Regions from separate parts of the Bradyrhizobium sp. HKCCYLS3077 genome, predicted to be linked through region 3. Evidence: predicted binding sites of a transcription regulator. Region 3 holds the regulator's gene; each other region holds the start of a gene.

Region 1 (5,813 bases), on a different contig from region 3:
CACCACGCTTCGCCCTCCGGGCTACGCGTGGCGCAGCCACGACGGAGCCCTGAGGGCGAAGCGTGGTGCCCGGCGAAGCCCCTTGGCGAAGCCGGGCTGCTCAGCAACGAAGTCCTTCCTTCTCGTTTGAGTTCGGCTGACGCGACGGCGTGAAAGCCAAGCTGACAAGTTCTTTTCCCGGCCACAAAATGCGCGCCTGCGATCCCTCGCGGCGAGCCCATCGTCATGTGGTACGTCTACATCATCCGTAGCGTCAGCTTTCCCGATCAGGAATACATCGGCGCGACCGCGGACATCCGGCAGCGTCTCAAGGATCACAACGCCGGCCGCTCAGCCCACACCTCCAAGTTCTTGCCTTGGACGTTGGTCTGGTACTGCGCCTTTCCGGACAAGCACCGCGCGTTAGCCTTCGAGGCTTATCTGAAATCGCACTCGGGACGCGCGTTCTCGAAGAAGCGCCTGCTCGGGCCGGCTTGAGCCCTCACTCCACCGCCGCCTCCAGCCGCTCCCTTAGCTTCACCAGCTTGCCGTGCAAATCCGCCAGCTCGGCGATCGAGCAGCCTGTTGCGTCCAGGATCGCCGGCGGGACGATCGCCTTGGCCTTCTCCCGCAACGCCGCCCCCTGCCCTGTCAGCGTCACCAGCACCTGGCGCTCGTCCTCCGTTGATCGCGTCCGTGTCAGCAGATGCAGCGCCTCCATGCGCTTGAGCAGCGGGGTCAGAGTGCCCGAGTCCAGGAACAGCCTTGCGCCGATCTCCTTCACGGTAAGACCATCGCCCTCCCACAGCACCAGCATCACCAGATATTGCGGATAGGTCAGGCCAAGGCGGTCGAGCAGCGGCTTGTAGACGCGGTTGAACGCGTGGGCCGTCGAATAGACCGCGAAGCAGAGCTGGCTGCCGAGCTGGAGGGGCACGTCGGCTGTCGTCTTCTTGGGCATGGTCACACCAGGGATGGATCGTCGGGCACATCTTGGGCGTTGCGCGAGGGCGGCGGCAACGACCGGAAAACACCGATCACGAATTTTCTACCGAACAATTATATTGTGCGCAATCGATTTGTGTGCAAAATACGTCTCACTGAATTCCACTCCACCCCAATCGGGAGACACCCCATGTCCGTGAACGTGCTCTACAAGACCAGCGCCAAGGCCACCGGCGGCCGCGACGGCGAGGCGGCCACCCTCGACGGCTCGCTGAGCGTCAAGCTCGCCACCCCGAAGGAGCTCGGTGGTGGCGGCGGCGCCGGCAACAATCCGGAGCAGCTGTTCGCGGCCGGCTACGCCGCCTGCTTCATCGGCGCGATGAAGTTCGTGGCCTCGCAGGGCGGCCCGAAGGTTCCGGCCGATGCGTCGGTGACCTCCACGGTCGGCATCGGTCCGCGCTCGGAAGGCGGTTTCGGCATCACTGCCGAGCTCGCGGTCTCGCTGCCCGGCCTTGCCAAGGCGGATGCCGAGGCGCTCGTGGCCAAGGCCCACCAGGTGTGCCCCTACTCCAACGCCACCCGCGGCAATGTCGACGTCAAGCTGACTGTCGTCTGAGCCTGAATTCTGCTGCGCGGCAGATCGCCACGCACCATGCAGCCCTCGCCTTTTCGCGAGGGCTGCATTCGCGTAAGCCCGTTTGCGCCAGTGGCGCAGCAATGCTTAATGGCCGCGAGTTGCAACCAACCTCGCGATGTCCATGACACTCCCATTTGCTCCCGGCGCCATGGCCGGCCTGCGCGTGATCGACCTCACGCGCGTGCTCGGCGGCCCCTATTGCACGCAGATCCTGGCCGACCACGGCGCCGACGTGATCAAGGTCGAGCCGCCCGCCGGCGACGAGGTCCGCGACTGGGGCCCTCCGTTCCACGACGAGGACGCGGCCTACTTCGTCGGCATCAACCGCAACAAGCGCTCGATCGGCCTCGACCTCGCCTCCGAGGGCGGCCGCGTCGTGCTGCTGAAGATGCTCGAGAATGCCGACGTGCTGATCGAGAACTTCAAGCCGGGCACCCTGGAAAAGTGGGGCATCGGCAGCGACGTGCTGCGCGAGAAATTCCCCAAGCTCGTGCACTGCCGCATCTGCGGCTTCGGCGCCGACGGCCCGCGCGGCGGCAATCCCGGCTATGACGCGATCATCCAGGCGATGACCGGCATGATCGCGGCGACCGGCTCGCCCGAGAGCGGCCCGATGCGGATCGGCGTGCCCTTGGTCGACATCACCACGGGCCTCTACGCCGCGATCGGCATCCTGATGGCGCTGTCGGAACGGCAGCGTTCGGGACAGGGCCAGTTCCTCGAGGTCACGCTCTACGAAACGGGCCTCGCGATCATGCATCCGCACACCGCCAACTACTTCATGCATGGCAAGCCGCCGTCGCTGACCGGCAACGAGCATCCGAACCTCGTGCCCTACGCGATCTTCCCGACCAAGACCGACGACATCTTCATCGGCGTCGGCAATGACGGCACCTTCCGCAAGCTCGCCAAGGAGATCGGCCGCCCCGAGCTCGGCACCGATCCGCGCTTCGCCCGCAACCGCGACCGCGTCGCCAATCGCGAGGCGCTGCGCGCCGAGCTCGCCGCCGTGTTCCGGCAGTTCGAGGCCGAGCCGCTGTGCGACCGCCTGCTCGCCGCCGGCCTGCCCGCCGGCCCGGTGCAGAAGATCGATCAGGCGCTGACCAATCCGCACACGCTGTATCGCGGCGATGTCATCGAGAAGGATTGGTACAAGGGCGTGGCGTCGCCGATCCGGCTCGAACGCACCAAGCCGAGCCTGCGCTCGACACCGCCGAAATACAGCCAGCACGCCGAGGAGGTGCTGAGCGAGTTCGGCTACACGCCGAGCGAGATCGAAGCGTTGCGGAAAGCTGGAACCGTCTGCACGGAACGCAAACGCTGATCGCATCGCACGCGCTGCGTCGCCGCGTCGCACCACGACGCGGTGACGGAGAGATGCGATTTACCGCTTTTCGCGGACGCACTGCGCGTGGCTTTCCCGCGTCAGGTCATACGTCTATACATTCACATAACTGTCATCTGGCGCTGTTAACGGCCGCCACGACCGATGACGTTCATGGGAGGATCTTTTTGATGTCATTTCGACAAATTGCTGCCGCGACTGCCGTTGCAGCCACCTTTGGTTTTGCTGCTTCGCCCGCACTCGCGGTGACTGAAATCCAGTGGTGGCACGCCATGACCGGCGGCAACAACGACATCGTCAACAAGCTCGCCGAAGAGTTCAACGCCTCGCAGAGCGACTACAAGGTCGTGCCAACCTTCAAGGGCGCCTATCCCGACACGATGAACGCCGGCATCGCCGCGTTCCGCGCCGGCAACGCGCCTCATATCATGCAGGTGTTCGAGGTCGGCACCGCGACGATGATGAGCGCCAAGGGCGCCATCAAGCCGGTTTATGAGCTGATGAAGGAAGCGGGCGAGCCGTTCGATCCGAAGGCCTATCTGCCGGCGATCACCGGCTACTACTCGACGTCGAAGGGCGACATGCTGTCGTTCCCGTTCAACTCGTCGTCCATGGTGATGTGGATCAACAAGGACGAGCTGAAGAAGGCCGGCGTCGCCGAGATTCCGAAGACTTGGCCGGAGGTGTTCGAGGCCGCCAAGAAGCTGAAGGCAGCCGGTCACGACACCTGCGGCTTCTCCAATGCCTGGGCGTCGTGGGCGCACATCGAGCAGTTCTCGGCCTGGCACAACGTGCCGATCGGCACCAAGGCCAACGGTCTCGACGGCTTCGACACGGTGCTGGAATTCAACACCCCGCTTCACATCAAGCATTTGCAGAACCTCGTCGAGCTGCAAAAGGACAAGACCTACGACTATTCCGGCCGCGGCTCGGCCTCCGAGAGCCGCTTCGGCTCAGGCGAATGCGCGATCTTCATGACCTCGTCGGGCTACTACGCCACCGCCAAGAGCACCGCGAAGTTCGACTTCACCTCGGCGCCGATGCCGTATTATCCGGACGTGCAGGGCGCGCCGCAGAACTCGATCATCGGCGGCGCCTCGCTGTGGGTGATGGGCGGCAAGACGGCGAACGAGTACAAGGGCGTCGCCAAGTTCTTCACCTTCCTGTCGGACACCAACCGCCAGGCCAGGCTGCATCAGGAGTCCGGCTATCTGCCGATCACCACCGCGGCCTATGAGAAGACCAAGGCGGACGGCTTCTACGACAAGAACCCGGTGCCGCAGACGCCGCTGAAGGAGCTCACCAACAAGCCGCCGACCGAGAATTCGCGTGGCCTGCGCTTCGGCAATATGGTGCAGATGCGTGACGTCTGGGCCGAGGAGATCGAGGCCGCGCTCGCCGGCAAGAAGACCGCCAAGGAGGCGCTCGATTCCGCCGTTGCCCGCGGCAATGCGATGTTGCGCACCTTCGAGAAAACGGCCAAGTAAGGAAACGGCAAAGTCAGGCCGTCCCAGAGGCTTCCTCTCCCACCGGAGGGGAAGCCTCACTTCTATCCCTCACGCGGCGCGCTCCATGGAAAAGTCGGTCGTCTTCAACGGCAAGCTCCTGCCCTACCTGCTGCTGGCGCCGCAGCTCGCGATCACGCTGATCTTCTTCTACTGGCCGGCCAGCCAGGCAATCTGGCAGTCGTTCCTGCGCGAGGACGCCTTCGGCCTCAATTCCGAATTCGTCGGGTTCGAGAACTACCAGGCGCTGTTCGCCCAGCCGGAATATTACACCGCCATCGGCACGACCGTGGTGTTCTCCTCGCTGGTCACCGTGCTGTCGCTCGGCGTCGCGCTGCTGTTCGCGACGCAGGCCGACAAGAACCTCAAGGGCGCCTCCGCCTACAAGACGCTGATGATCTGGCCCTACGCGGTCGCGCCGGCGATCGCCGGCGTGCTGTGGTTCTTCATCTTCCACCCGACGCTCGGCACCCTGGCGCGACCGCTGCGCGTGATGGGCTTCAATTGGAACCCGATGCTCGACGGCACCCACGCCATGATCCTCGTCGTGATGGCCGCGGTCTGGAAGCAGGTCGCCTACAACTTCCTGTTCTTCCTCGCGGGCCTGCAGGCGATCCCCAAGAGCGTGATCGAGGCCGGCGCGATCGACGGTGCGGGTCCGCTGCGCCGGTTCTGGACCATCATCTTCCCGCTGCTGTCGCCGACCACCTTCTTCCTGCTCGTCGTCAACATCGTCTACGTATTCTTCGAGACCTTCGGCATTATCGACGCGGTCACCGCCGGCGGCCCGGCCGGCTCGACCACCACGATGGTCTACAAGGTGTTCGCCGACGGCCGGCTCGGCGGCGATCTCGGCGGCTCCGCCGCGCAATCGGTCGTGCTGATGGTGATCGTGATCGCGCTGACCGCGATCCAGTTCCGCTACGTCGAGCGCAAGGTGCAGTACTGATGGTCGAGCATCGCCCGCTCCGGGACCTCGTCGCCTACATCGTGCTCTCGCTGGGCGTACTGATCTTCGCCTTCCCGGTCTACGTCGCCTTCATCGCCTCGACCTATGACGCTGCGACCGTCGTCAGCGGCAACCTGCCGCTCACGCCGGGCGGCCGCATGCTGGAGAACTACTATCGCGCCGTGTTCGTCGGCGGCTCGCGCTTCATGAACCAGCCCGTCGGCGTGCTGCTCGCGAACTCCTTCGTCACCGCGATCGGCATCGCCGTCGGCAAGATCATCATCTCGATCCTGTCGGCGTTCGCGATCGTCTATTTCCGTTTTCCGTTCCGCAAGACCGCGTTCTGGATCATCTTCATCACCCTGATGCTGCCGGTCGAGGTGCGCATCTATCCGACCTACAAGGTCGTCGCCGACCTGCGCATGCTCGACACCTATGCGGGCCTGATCCTGC
Region 2 (5,813 bases), on a different contig from region 3:
CGAGAAGCGCGGTCATGAGCCAGGTGGCGGCGAGACCGATGGCGGCCATCACGGCCACGAGCAGGGCCACGAGCCCGACGCCGGACGCCCGACGCACGGCAAAGCTGTCGCCGTCCCCGTTCCAGTGGCGGTCGGCCCATGCTATCAGCGCGCCCATCCACATCACGGGATGGCCGACGCGCTGCACCAGGATCTGGGGATAACCGGCGGCCGCCTCGATGAGCAGCGCCGTAAGCGCGAGAGAGACGAACATCGATCTCCGCTGAAGGACAGATATGGACCAGAGAGCGACTAGCACGCGTTTCGAGGCGCCGGAAGCGATCGTTCACGGCGGCGATCTCGATGCGGTCAGCCGCCGCTACCCCGATGCGCCGCGTCCGTGGATCGATCTGTCGACCGGCATCAACCCGATCCCCTACTCTGTGCCCGAACTTTCCGCCGCAAGCTGGTCGCGCCTGCCGGGCAAGGACGAGGAACGCGCGCTGCGCGCGGCGGCCGCGGCGCGCTACGGCGTCCCGCAGTCCGAGATGATCGCGGCCGCGCCGGGCACGCAGGCCCTGCTGCAGATCCTGCCGCGGCTGCGCCCGCGCTCGACCGTCGCCGTGCTCGCGCCAACCTATGAGGAGCACGCGCGATGCTGGCGCCGCTGCGGTCATCGGGTCGACCTCGTCGATGACATCGCGGCACTCGCCGATGCCGACGTGGCGGTCGTGGTCAATCCCAACAATCCGACCGGCCGTCTGTATCAGCGCGATGCGCTCGTCCGACTGGCGTCGACCTTGCGCCGACATGACGGCCTGCTGATCGTCGACGAAGCCTTCATCGACCTTTATCCCGCTGACGCAAGCCTCACCGCCGATCTGCCGCCAGCCACGATCGTGTTGCGTTCGTTCGGCAAGGTCTATGGCCTTGGCGGTGTGCGCCTCGGTTTCGCGCTCGGCTCCGACGACGTGATCCAGCATATTCGCGACGACCTCGGACCGTGGGCGGTCTCGGGGCCCGCGCTCGCCATCGGAACGGCCGCACTCGCCGACGACACCTGGCTGCAACAGACCCGCGCGCGGCTGGCCCAGGATTGCGCGCGCCTCGACGCGCTTCTGTCTACAGCCGGCTGCCGCGCGATCGGCGGCACACCGCTGTTCCGGCTGGTCGCCGCGGATGGTGCGCCCGATATCGCCGAGCGGCTTGCGCGCCGTGGCATCCACGTCCGACGCTTCCCGGCACGTCCGAACTGGCTCCGCTTCGGCCTGCCCGGCGACGAAGCCCAGTGGCAGCGGCTCGGACAGGCGCTTGAACGCTAGCCGAGCACGCAGGCTGCGAGCAGCAGCGTTTCCGTCACTTCGATGCTGGCGCCATGACAGTCGCCGGTGATGCCGCCGAGCCGCCATTGCCAATAGAACGCGATCGCCGGGATCAATGCGATGGCCAAGAGCGTCGCCGGCGCTCCGGCGAGTGCGGCGACCGCGAGCACGCCGCCCCAGATCACGATGACATTCCAGCCGACGCCGTTCGTAACGCTCGCGCCCATCCCTGGCTTCAACGACAGCAGCGTCTTGGTGCAGACCAGCGTCCCCAGGCGCGCCCAGGCCGGAACGAGCAGGAGCGCCCAGGCCGTCGGCCCGGTCGCCAATTCGGCGATCAGCACCAGCTTCGCGGCAATCTGCAGCGCGATCGCAACGACGGCGAAGCTGCCGGCATGGGGATCGCCGAGCACCGCGACGAAGCGCTCCGGCTTGCCATGCGATGCGCCGAACGCATCAGCGACATCGCCAAGCCCGTCGAGATGCAGCGCGCCCGTGATCCAGATCCACGCGATCAGTACGGCGAGCGCGACGATCCAGGGATCGGCACTCTGAAAGACTCGAGCGACAATCGCGAGACAGGCGCCGATCACGAGGCCGACGGCTGGAAACCACAGCGACGCTCGCGCGAGATCATCGGGCCGAGAGTCGGCCACGCGTGGTGTCGGCAGACGCGTCAGAAACTGCAGGGCGATCCAGAATTCACGCAAGCTCATGGCTGGATGATCTCGACGATTTCGGCCCATGGCGCGCCATCCGCGCCCTGCCCGGCTTCCAGGGTGAGACGGGTGCCAGGATGAATGCGCAGGCTCCACAGTTGGCGCAAGGGCCATCCGAGCAGGTGCGCCAGCGCGGCGCGGATCGCCCCGCCATGCGTGACGACGAGGACCGACGCCAGTTCGGGTGTCACGAGAATGCGGTCAACTGCGCGCGATACCCGCGCTTGCAGATCGGCCCAGCTCTCCCCATCCGGTGCCGCCACCATCGGGTCAGCATAGAAGGCCTCGAGCAAGGCAGCCTCTTCCGGTGCGCTCATAATGTCGCTGCGCTTGCGTCCATCCCATTGCCCGAAATCGAGCTCGCTCCAATCCGGATCGACGTGCAGCGCGCAGCCGGTCCGTCGGGCATAATCCTCAGCCGCAGCACGCGCGCGCACCAACGGCGAGCTCACGACGCGGCTCCATTCCCCGCTTTGGGTCTGCTGCCGGAATTGATCCCAGCCCGCCTCGCTCAGCGGCGGATCGGTGCGGCCATCGAGATGGCCGTCTCGCCCGGTGGTCCCGTGCCGCAGCAGATCGATCCGCATCAGGTTTCGCGACCGGAGACGGCAGCCTCCGCGAACGTGGCCATGCCGTTGTGGAGCGCGCAGGCAAGCCGGATGATCGGCAGCGCCGTGGCAGCACCCGAGGCTTCGCCGAGCCTGAGATCGAGGTCGATCAGCGGGCGGGCGCCGAGCGCGTCGAGCACGACCGCATGGCCGCGCTCCGCGGAGCGATGCGAGAACAACAGCCAGGGCCGGCACGACGGATTGAGCCTGACCGCCACGAGGGCTGCGACCGAGACGATGAAGCCGTCGACCAGCACCGGCCAGCGCCGCTGCGCGGCCGCGATCATCGCGCCGGCCATCGCGATGATTTCGAGGCCCCCGACGGCGGCCAGGACATCGGCCACGGCCGCATTCGGCATCAAGCCATGCCGCGCCAGGGCTGCGGAAATCACCGCGGCTTTCCTGGCTCGCCCGTCAGCATCGAGCCCCGTGCCGCTGCCGACGATGTCGTGCGGCGCGCAGGACAGCAGCGCTGCTGCAATCGCTGCGGCCGATGTCGTATTGCCGATGCCCATCTCGCCGAAGATCACGAGATCGGGCGCGTGGTCGGCCTGCCGAGCGACCGCGCGTCGCCCGGCCTCGCAGGCGAAGGCGACCTCCTCCGGCGTCAGCGCCTGCTCCGCGCTGAAGTCACGAGTGCCGCGCCGTGGCTTGTCGACGGAAACCCCACGCACCGCGTCGACGGCGAGCGTTCCGACATCGACCACCTCCAGCGGACAGCCCAAACTGCGCGCCAGCACCGAGATCGCCGCGCCCCCGCCGGCGAAGTTGTGCAGCATCTGCACCGTCACTTCCGGCGGATAGGCCGAGACCCCCTGGGCGGCGATGCCATGGTCCCCGGCAAAAAGCACCACCGGAACCCGCTCCGCCGCCGGCCGCTCGGAGGCCTGCAGCGCCGCCAGCTCGACCGCGACCTCCTCCAGCCGCCCGAGCGCGCCGAGCGGCTTGGTCAGTTGCGCCTGGCGCGCCAGGGCTGCCTCGCGATGCGAGTGGGAGGGCGCTGGGCATTCGGCGCTGATCCAGTCGGGGAGCAAGATGGGTCCTTTCAGCGTTCCTGGTCGCGGACGATTGCCACCGGCGCACCGCCAAGACAAGCGCATCGGCAGCTTCTGCGGAACCGGCAGCCGGACGACCGCCTCCCTCCGGCCAGCGCCCGGCTGTCATCCAACTGTCATCGAACCATCCGACAGGTTTCTGCCCCACCCAGCCGAAAGATGCCCATGGATTATTTCCGCCGCTTCACCTTCCTGTTCGCCGCACCTGTGTTCGAGACCGACGACCTCGCCGGCGTCCGCTTCAACCAGATCATCGAGGAGATCCAGCGTTCGGGCTTCGAGGTCGTGCGCGCCCGCAAGCTGGAGGACGCCGAGATCGCGGTGCAGACGGATGCCGCGATCGGCTGCATGGTGGTCGATTGGGGCAAGAAGGGGCTGGAGGGCAAGACGGCATCGCTGATCAACCTGATGCGGCGGCGCGGCCTGGACTTCCCGATCATCCTGTTGATTCGGCGCAAGCGCTTCGAGGATCTGCCGGTCGAGGTGCTCGACTTCATCGACGGCTACGTCTTCCTCTCGGAGGAAACGCCGGCGTTCATCGCCAAGAATCTGATCAGCCGGCTCAAGCAATATGCCGAGACCTTGAAGACGCCGTTCTTCGGCACGCTGGTCGACTATGCCGAGGAAGGCAACCAGCTCTGGACCTGCCCCGGGCACAATGGCGGCGTGTTCTACAGCCGCAGCCCGATCGGGCGCATCTTCGTCGAGCATCTCGGCGAGGCCGTGTTCCGCGACGACCTCGACAATTCCGTGCTCGATCTCGGGGATCTTCTCACCCATGAGGGACCGGCGCTGCGGGCTCAGAAGGAGGCGGCGCAGATCTTCGGCGCCGAGAAGACCTATTTCGTCCTCAACGGCACCTCGACCTCCAACAAGGTGGTGCTGGGCGCACTGGTCACCGACGGCGATCTCGTGCTGTTCGACCGCAACAACCACAAGGCCGCCCATCACGGCGCCCTGCTGATCGCCGGCGGCGTGCCGGTCTACGTCCCGACCGTCCGCAACGCCTGGGGCCTGATCGGGCCGATGCGCTGGGACCTGCTCGACGAGGAGCATCTGCGGCAGCGGATCCGCAACAATCCGCTCGTCAAGGACCCCGACGTCTGGCGCAAGGAGCGGCCTTTCCGGGTCGCCGTGGTCGAGCAGTGCACCTATGACGGCACCATCCACAGCGCCGAGATGATCCTCAAGCGCATCGGGCACCTCTGCGAGTACATCATGTTCGACGAGGCCTGGGCGGGGTTCATGAAGTTCCACCCGCTCTATGCGGGCCGCTTCGCGATGGGCCTGTCCGAGCTCGGCCCCGATGCGCCCGGCATCATCGCCACGCAGTCGACCCACAAGCAGCTCGCGAGCTTCTCGCAGGCCTCGCAGATCCACATCAAGGACCGCCACATCAAGGGCCAGCGCCGTCGCGTCGAGCATCGCCGCTTCAACGAAAGCTTCATGCAGCACGCCTCGACCTCGCCGTTCTATCCGCTGTTCGCCTCGCTCGACGTCGGCGCACAGATGATGAAGGGCCGCTCCGGCGAGGTGCTGTGGGACGACACGATCCGGCTCGGCATCGAATTGCGCAAGAAGATCAGGGCGATGCGGCGGGAGTTCGAGGAGAAGGAGAAGGATCCGGCGCGGCGCTGGTTCTTCGAGCCGTTCGTCCCCGACCGTGTCTCAATCCCCGATGCAGCGAGCCCCGGCGGCCGGCATGACGTCGCCTGGGAGGCGATCTCGACCGATCAGCTCGCGACCGACGCCGCGCTCTGGCAGCTCGCGCCCGGCGAGGCCTGGCACGGCTTCCCGGATCTCGCGCCCGGTTTCGCGATGACCGATCCGAACAAGCTCACCCTGCTCACCCCCGGCTTCGACCGCGCCACCGGCGGCTATGCCGAGCACGGCATCCCGGCGCCGGTCGTCGCGCAATATCTGCGCGAGAACCGGATCGTCGCCGAGAAGAACGACCTCAACTCGCTGCTCTTCCTGCTGACGCCGGGGGTCGAGGCGAGCAAGGCCGGCACGCTCATCAGCGGTCTCGTCGCCTTCAAGCGGCTGCACGATGACAACGTGCTGCTGGAGGACGCCATCCCCGAGTTCACCCGCAAGCGCTACCAGCGCTACGGCAAGACCCGGCTGCGC
Region 3 (5,813 bases):
CGCCGATCGCCCGGATCGCACTGTCCTCCCGCAACAGATCCGCGCCGGCGACCAGGCTCACGACGATCGTGGCGATCACGACGACGCTCGAATGGCCGAGCGCGAAGTAAAGACCCGCGGCGCGCGGCGCATCGCCGTCCTGCACCAGCTTGCGGACCACATTGTCGATCGCCGCAATATGATCGGCATCGACAGCGTGGCGGAGGCCGAGCAGCCAGGCCAACAGCGCGGTGCCGACGATGGCAGGGCGATCGGCATAGAGTGCGAACGCCCAGGCCCAGGCGAGCGCATTGGCGAGCACGAGACCGGCCAGCAGCATCGCATTGCGACGCCCGACCGGCCGCAGCCAGGCTTGGATCCAGCGCGCGGGACCAGGATGATCAATTGGCAAAATCGTCATACTCGGACAGGAGAGCAAGACCCGCGCCAAAAGGCAAGGCTCACGCTGCCAGGCCCAAATCACTTGCAAATCAACCCTCGTCGTCCGTGCGGCCGAGGTTCCCATCTTTGCCTTGGCAATCCGCTATCCGGTCACGCACAAACATTGACCAGCCCGTGTCCAACTCTCTTCCCTCTTCTCCTCCCTTCCTTCACCGCGCGGATGCGCTCTGCGCGGCGATCTCGCGCCGCACGGCCGCCTCGAACTGGCTGGCGGGCGCGGCGAACATCAGCCGGGTCTCCTCGTGGAACGCCGAAAAGATGCCGACCACCACCGGCTCGCCGCCGATCTCGGCCAGGATCGGCGAGCCCGAGTAGCCGAAATTGGCGAGGCAATGCACGGTCAGCAGACGGGCGTCCTTGGTCATGCCGGCGCTGCAATTACGCTGGCCGGTCGGCGAATAGCGCCGCTCCTGACCGTAGCCGATCTCGGAGATCGTGCCCGCCTTGGTCGCAGCCGCGAGCTCGTCGCGGCCCACGGACTTCACTGCCACCGGCTTCGAAGGCAGCGCATCCTTCAGGATGATCAGGGCCCAGTCGGCCGGCGAGCGGTCGATCGACCATTTGTCGTGCTGGGTCGGTATGAACTCAGGCGCGACGATCAGCTTGTCGGCAACCGACGAGGCCGCGGGCGTGCCCTTGTTCATGCCCGCCAGGAAATGGACGTTGCCGGGGCTGACCTGGGTGAGACCGTTGAAGACACAATGCGCCGCCGTCAGCACCACGCGCGGCGCCACCAAGGTGCCGGTGCACGAGCCTCCCGTACTGTATTGCGCCACGGTCACGACACCGATCGATGATGCCGGCCAGGAGGTGGGATCGACGACGTCGCCGAAGTGGCGGTCGAGCCCGAGCAGTTGCTCCGCGCGCGGATTGGCGATGCCGGCATCTGCCGATTCCGGCTTCGGCCGCCACGCCGCAATGGTGGCCTCGGCTTGCTGCCGCTGCGCTTCGCTGAGCTTCACTCTCTGGATCTCGCGGCCGGCCGACCTGACGCCGCTGCGTCCGGCCATCACCAGCCAAGCATAACCCTGGATGACGTCCCTGGTCATGACCTCGCCGTCGAGCATCATCAGGCCGAGCATGTATTGCGACTGGGCAAAGCCCTGCGCCGCCGCGCGGTTGAACCAGCGCGCGGCTTCGCCGTGATCGCGGGCGGCGCCTTCCCCGTTGAAATAGGCGATGCCGAGATAATGCTGGGCGACGGCGAGCCCTTGATCGGCGGCCTTGCGGTACCAGACCAGCGCCTCCGCCTGGTTGCGCGGGGCGCCCAGGCCGAAGGCCTGCATGAATCCGACATTGAATTGCGCGCGCGCATCGCCCTTGGCGGCGAGCGGCTGGAGCCGGCGCAACGCCGCCGCCGGCTGTCCATTCGACGCCGCAGCGACGGCGTCCTCGAGCTCGGCGGCTGCGGCATTGCCGGCAGCCACAAGCAACAAGGCCAACAAGATAGCGAGCGTCCTGATCATTGCGTCTGCCGAGGTCCGACCATGATGATGGGAACTCGATCACACAGGATCAAGACGGCAACGGCGTGACCGCGCGATCAGGCCTGCTCGCCCGTCACGCCTGCTCCGACTTGGCGAACCGATCATCCAGCGCATAGCCCGCGCCGCGCACGGTGCGGATCGGATCCTGCTCGCGGCCGGGATTGAGCAGCTTGCGCAGCCGGCCGATATGCACGTCCACCGTGCGCTCGTCGATATAGATGTCGCGGCCCCAGACGCTGTCGAGCAACTGCTCGCGGCTGAACACGCGGCCGGGATGCTCCAGGAAGAATTCGAGCAGGCGGTATTCGGTCGGGCCGAGATCGATCGGCCGGCCCGAACGCGCGACGCGGCGCTTCTCGCGGTCGAGCTCGATGTCGCCATAGGACAAGACGGTCGCCAGCCGCTCCGGGCTCGCGCGCCGCAGCAGGCCCTTTACGCGCGCCAGCAGCTCCGGCACCGAGAACGGCTTGACGATGTAATCGTCGGCGCCGGTCGCAAGCCCCCGCACACGCTCGCTCTCCTCGCCGCGCGCGGTGAGCATGATGATCGGCAGCTGCTTGGTCTCGGACCGCGCCCGCAGCCGCCGGCACAGCTCGATGCCGGACAGGCCCGGCAGCATCCAGTCGAGCACGACCAGATCGGGCACGCGCTCCTTGAGCCGCGTGTCGGCCTCGTCGCCGCGCGCCACGGTCTCGACCTCGTAGCCTTCGGCCTCGAGGTTGTAGCGCAGCAGCGTCGTCAGCGCCTCCTCGTCCTCAACCACCAGAATTCGCGCACCCATGTCGAAATCGTCTTTCTCAGTTACCGGGGATCGTGGTCGCGAAGCTGGTCATGTCGCCCTTCGGGCGCTTGTCCATGATCTGCTGGCCCTCGATCATATAGAACACCGTCTCGGCGATGTTGGTGGCGTGGTCGCCCATCCGCTCGATGTTCTTGGCGCAGAACATCAAATGGATGCAAAACGAGATGTTGCGCGGGTCTTCCATCATGTAGGTCAGGAGCTCGCGGAACAGCGAGGTGCAGATCGCATCGACCTCCTCGTCGCCCTTCCACACCGTCATCGCCGCCGGCAGGTCATGCGCCGCATAGGCGTCCAGCACCGTCTTGACCTGCGACTGCACCAGGTCGGTCATGTGCTCGAGGCCGCGGATCAGCTTCAGCGGATGGAAGTCGCTCTCCAGCGCGGCGACGCGCTTGCCGATGTTCTTGGCGAGGTCGCCGATGCGCTCCAGATCGGTGGCGACGCGCATCGCGCCGACGATCTCGCGCAAATCCACCGCCATCGGCTGGCGGCGGGCGATCGTCAGCACCGCGCGCTCCTCGATGATGCGCTGCAGCTTGTCGACCTCGGCGTCGGCGGCGACCACCTTCTGGCCGAGCGCCACGTCGCGCCGCACCAGCGCGTCGACGGAATCGACGATCAGCCGCTCGGCGAGGCCGCCCATCTCCGACACCAGCCGGGTGAGGTCCTGCAGATCGCTGTCGAACGCCTTGGCGGTATGTTCACTGGCCATGTTGATCTCCTGAAGAATGCTGTCGGCGTCAGCCGAACCGGCCGGTGATGTAGTCCTGGGTCCGCCGATCGCTCGGCGAGGTGAAGATCTTGCTGGTCTCGTCGAACTCGATCAGCTCGCCGAGATACATGAAGGCGGTCTTGTCGGAGACGCGGGCCGCCTGCTGCATGTTATGGGTGACGATCGCGATCGTATAGTTCTCCGCGAGCTCCTGGATCAGCTCCTCGACCTTGGCGGTCGAGATCGGGTCGAGCGCCGAGCACGGCTCGTCGAACAGGATCACCTCGGGCCGGACGGCGACCGTGCGCGCGATGCACAAGCGCTGCTGCTGGCCGCCGGACAGCGACAGGCCAGAGGCGTTGAGCTTGTCCTTGACCTCGTTCCACAGCGCGCCGCCGCGCAGCGCCTTCTCGACGCGGTCGTCCATCTCGGACTTCGAGATCTTCTCATAGAGCCGGATGCCGAAGGCGATGTTCTCGTAGATCGTCATCGGGAACGGCGTCGGCTTCTGGAACACCATGCCGACCCGCGCGCGCAGCAGATTGAGATCGAGCTTGGGATCGAGGATGTTGGTGTTGTCCAGCATCAGCTGGCCGGTGGCGCGCTGGCCCGGATAGAGATCGTACATCCGGTTGAAGATGCGCAGCAGGGTGGACTTGCCGCAGCCGGACGGGCCGATGAACGCCGTGACGCGGTTGGTGCCCAGCGTCAGGTTGATGTTCTTCAGCGCGTGATGATCGCCGTAATAGAAGTTCAGGTTGCGCGCGGTCACCTTGGCCGGCGCCTCGGGGAGCGGCTGGCCGTGAAGGGTGTGAGCGGGCTGACTGACGGAGACGGACAGTTCGGTCATTTCGTTTTCCTCTCGGCGCCGAGAATGCGTGCACCGACGTTCAAAGCGAGCACGGCCAGAGTGATGAGAAGGGCTCCGCTCCAGGCCAACTGCTTCCAATAGGCATACGGGCTCTGCACGAAGTTGTTGATGGTGACAGGCAGGTTCGCCATCGTCTTGGAGAGGTTGAGGCTCCAGAACTGGTTCGACAGCGCGGTGAACAGGAGCGGCGCGGTTTCGCCGGCGACGCGGGCGGTCGCCAGCAGCACGCCGGTGATGAGGCCGGAGCGCGCCGCGCGGTAGGCGATGCGGCGGATCACCAGCGAGCGCGGCAGGCCGAGCGCCGAGGCTGCCTCGCGCAGCGGGTTGGGCACCAGCAGCAGCATGTCCTCGGTGGTGCGCAGCACGACGGGGATCACGATGACGGCCAGCGCCAGCGCACCGGCGATGGCCGAGAAGCCGCCCATCGGCACCACGACGGCGCCATAGATGAACAGGCCGATGATGATCGACGGCGCCGACAGCAGGATGTCGTTGATGAAGCGGATCACCGAGGTCAGGCGGTCGTTGCGGCCGTATTCGGCGAGGTAGGTGCCAGCGAACAGGCCGAGCGGCGCGCCGATGCCGACGCCGATCACGGTCATCATGATCGAGCCGACGATGGCGTTGCGCAGGCCGCCTTCGCTGGCGCCCGGCGGCGGCGTGTCGGCGGTGAAGACCTGCAGGCTGAGGCCGGCGAGGCCGTTATAGAACAGCGTGAACAGGATCAGCGCCAGCCAGGTGACGCCGAACGCCGCGGCGGCGATGCACAGGCCGCGGACGACGAGGTCGCGGCGCCGGCGGCGCGCATAGATCGGGTTGATGGGATTGACCGGCGTATCGACGGTGGACATCTCGACGCTCGTCATGGGTTACTTTCCAGCCTTGGCTTCGAGCCGCGCCAGCATCAGCCGGGCGCTCGCCAGCACGAAGAAGGTGAGGACGAACAGGAGCAGGCCGAGCAGGATCAGGCTCGACTGGTGCAGGCCGTCGCTCTCCTGGAATTCGGAGGCGATCGCGGCCGAGATCGTCGTGCCCGGCGCGAAGATCGAGGACGAGATCCGGAACGAGTTGCCGATGATGAAGGTCACCGCCATGGTCTCGCCGAGCGCACGGCCCAGCGCCAGCATGACGCCGCCGATGACGCCGACCCTTGTGTAGGGGATGACGACGCTGCGCACGACCTCCCAGGTGGTGCAACCGACGCCGTAGGCGGCTTCCTTGAGCACCGGCGGGACCGTCTTGAAGACGTCGACCGAGATCGAGGTGATGAAGGGCAGCACCATGATCGCCAGGATCAGCGAGGCGTTGAACAGGCTGAGATAGGACGGCGGACCTGCGAAGATGTCCTGCAGCACCGGGATGTTGGCGCAGAGGCCGATCATGAACGGCTGGAACGTGGTGGCCAGGAACGGGCCCAGCACGAAGAAGCCCCACATGCCGTAGATGATCGAGGGAATGCCGGCGAGCAGCTCGATGGCGAGGCCAATGGGACGGCGCAGC

The links. The regulator PhoB, encoded in region 3, activates phosphate uptake and scavenging genes when phosphate is short. The targets are predictions, from matches to a motif close to TGTCATNNANCTGTCAT.
Region 1: the regulator PhoB is predicted to act here: its motif matches at 3,006-3,022, upstream of ugpB (sn-glycerol-3-phosphate ABC transporter substrate-binding protein UgpB).
Region 2: the regulator PhoB is predicted to act here: its motif matches at 3,787-3,803, upstream of ACQR0Z_RS11565 (Orn/Lys/Arg decarboxylase N-terminal domain-containing protein).

What each region holds. Positions count from the first base shown of each region.
Region 1 is NZ_JBNPTH010000001.1:193,542-199,354, reverse strand. It holds tRNA gene ACQR0Z_RS00955 (tRNA-Ala) at 1-5, shown strand, start outside; gene ACQR0Z_RS00950 (GIY-YIG nuclease family protein) at 226-477, shown strand; gene ACQR0Z_RS00945 (MarR family winged helix-turn-helix transcriptional regulator) at 482-940, opposite strand; gene ACQR0Z_RS00940 (organic hydroperoxide resistance protein) at 1,115-1,540, shown strand; gene ACQR0Z_RS00935 (CaiB/BaiF CoA transferase family protein) at 1,683-2,885, shown strand; gene ugpB (sn-glycerol-3-phosphate ABC transporter substrate-binding protein UgpB) at 3,077-4,393, shown strand; gene ugpA (sn-glycerol-3-phosphate ABC transporter permease UgpA) at 4,479-5,360, shown strand; gene ugpE (sn-glycerol-3-phosphate ABC transporter permease UgpE) at 5,360-5,813, shown strand, end outside.
Region 2 is NZ_JBNPTH010000002.1:1,179,900-1,185,712, reverse strand. It holds gene cbiB (adenosylcobinamide-phosphate synthase CbiB) at 1-253, opposite strand, end outside; gene cobD (threonine-phosphate decarboxylase CobD) at 276-1,301, shown strand; gene cobS (adenosylcobinamide-GDP ribazoletransferase) at 1,298-2,017, opposite strand; gene ACQR0Z_RS11575 (histidine phosphatase family protein) at 2,014-2,607, opposite strand; gene cobT (nicotinate-nucleotide--dimethylbenzimidazole phosphoribosyltransferase) at 2,607-3,662, opposite strand; gene ACQR0Z_RS11565 (Orn/Lys/Arg decarboxylase N-terminal domain-containing protein) at 3,849-5,813, shown strand, end outside.
Region 3 is NZ_JBNPTH010000003.1:115,271-121,083, reverse strand. It holds gene ACQR0Z_RS12425 (HoxN/HupN/NixA family nickel/cobalt transporter) at 1-319, opposite strand, end outside; gene ACQR0Z_RS12420 (trypsin-like serine protease) at 591-1,907, opposite strand; gene phoB (phosphate regulon transcriptional regulator PhoB) at 2,002-2,709, opposite strand; gene phoU (phosphate signaling complex protein PhoU) at 2,726-3,442, opposite strand; gene pstB (phosphate ABC transporter ATP-binding protein PstB) at 3,471-4,292, opposite strand; gene pstA (phosphate ABC transporter permease PstA) at 4,289-5,179, opposite strand; gene pstC (phosphate ABC transporter permease subunit PstC) at 5,183-5,813, opposite strand, start outside.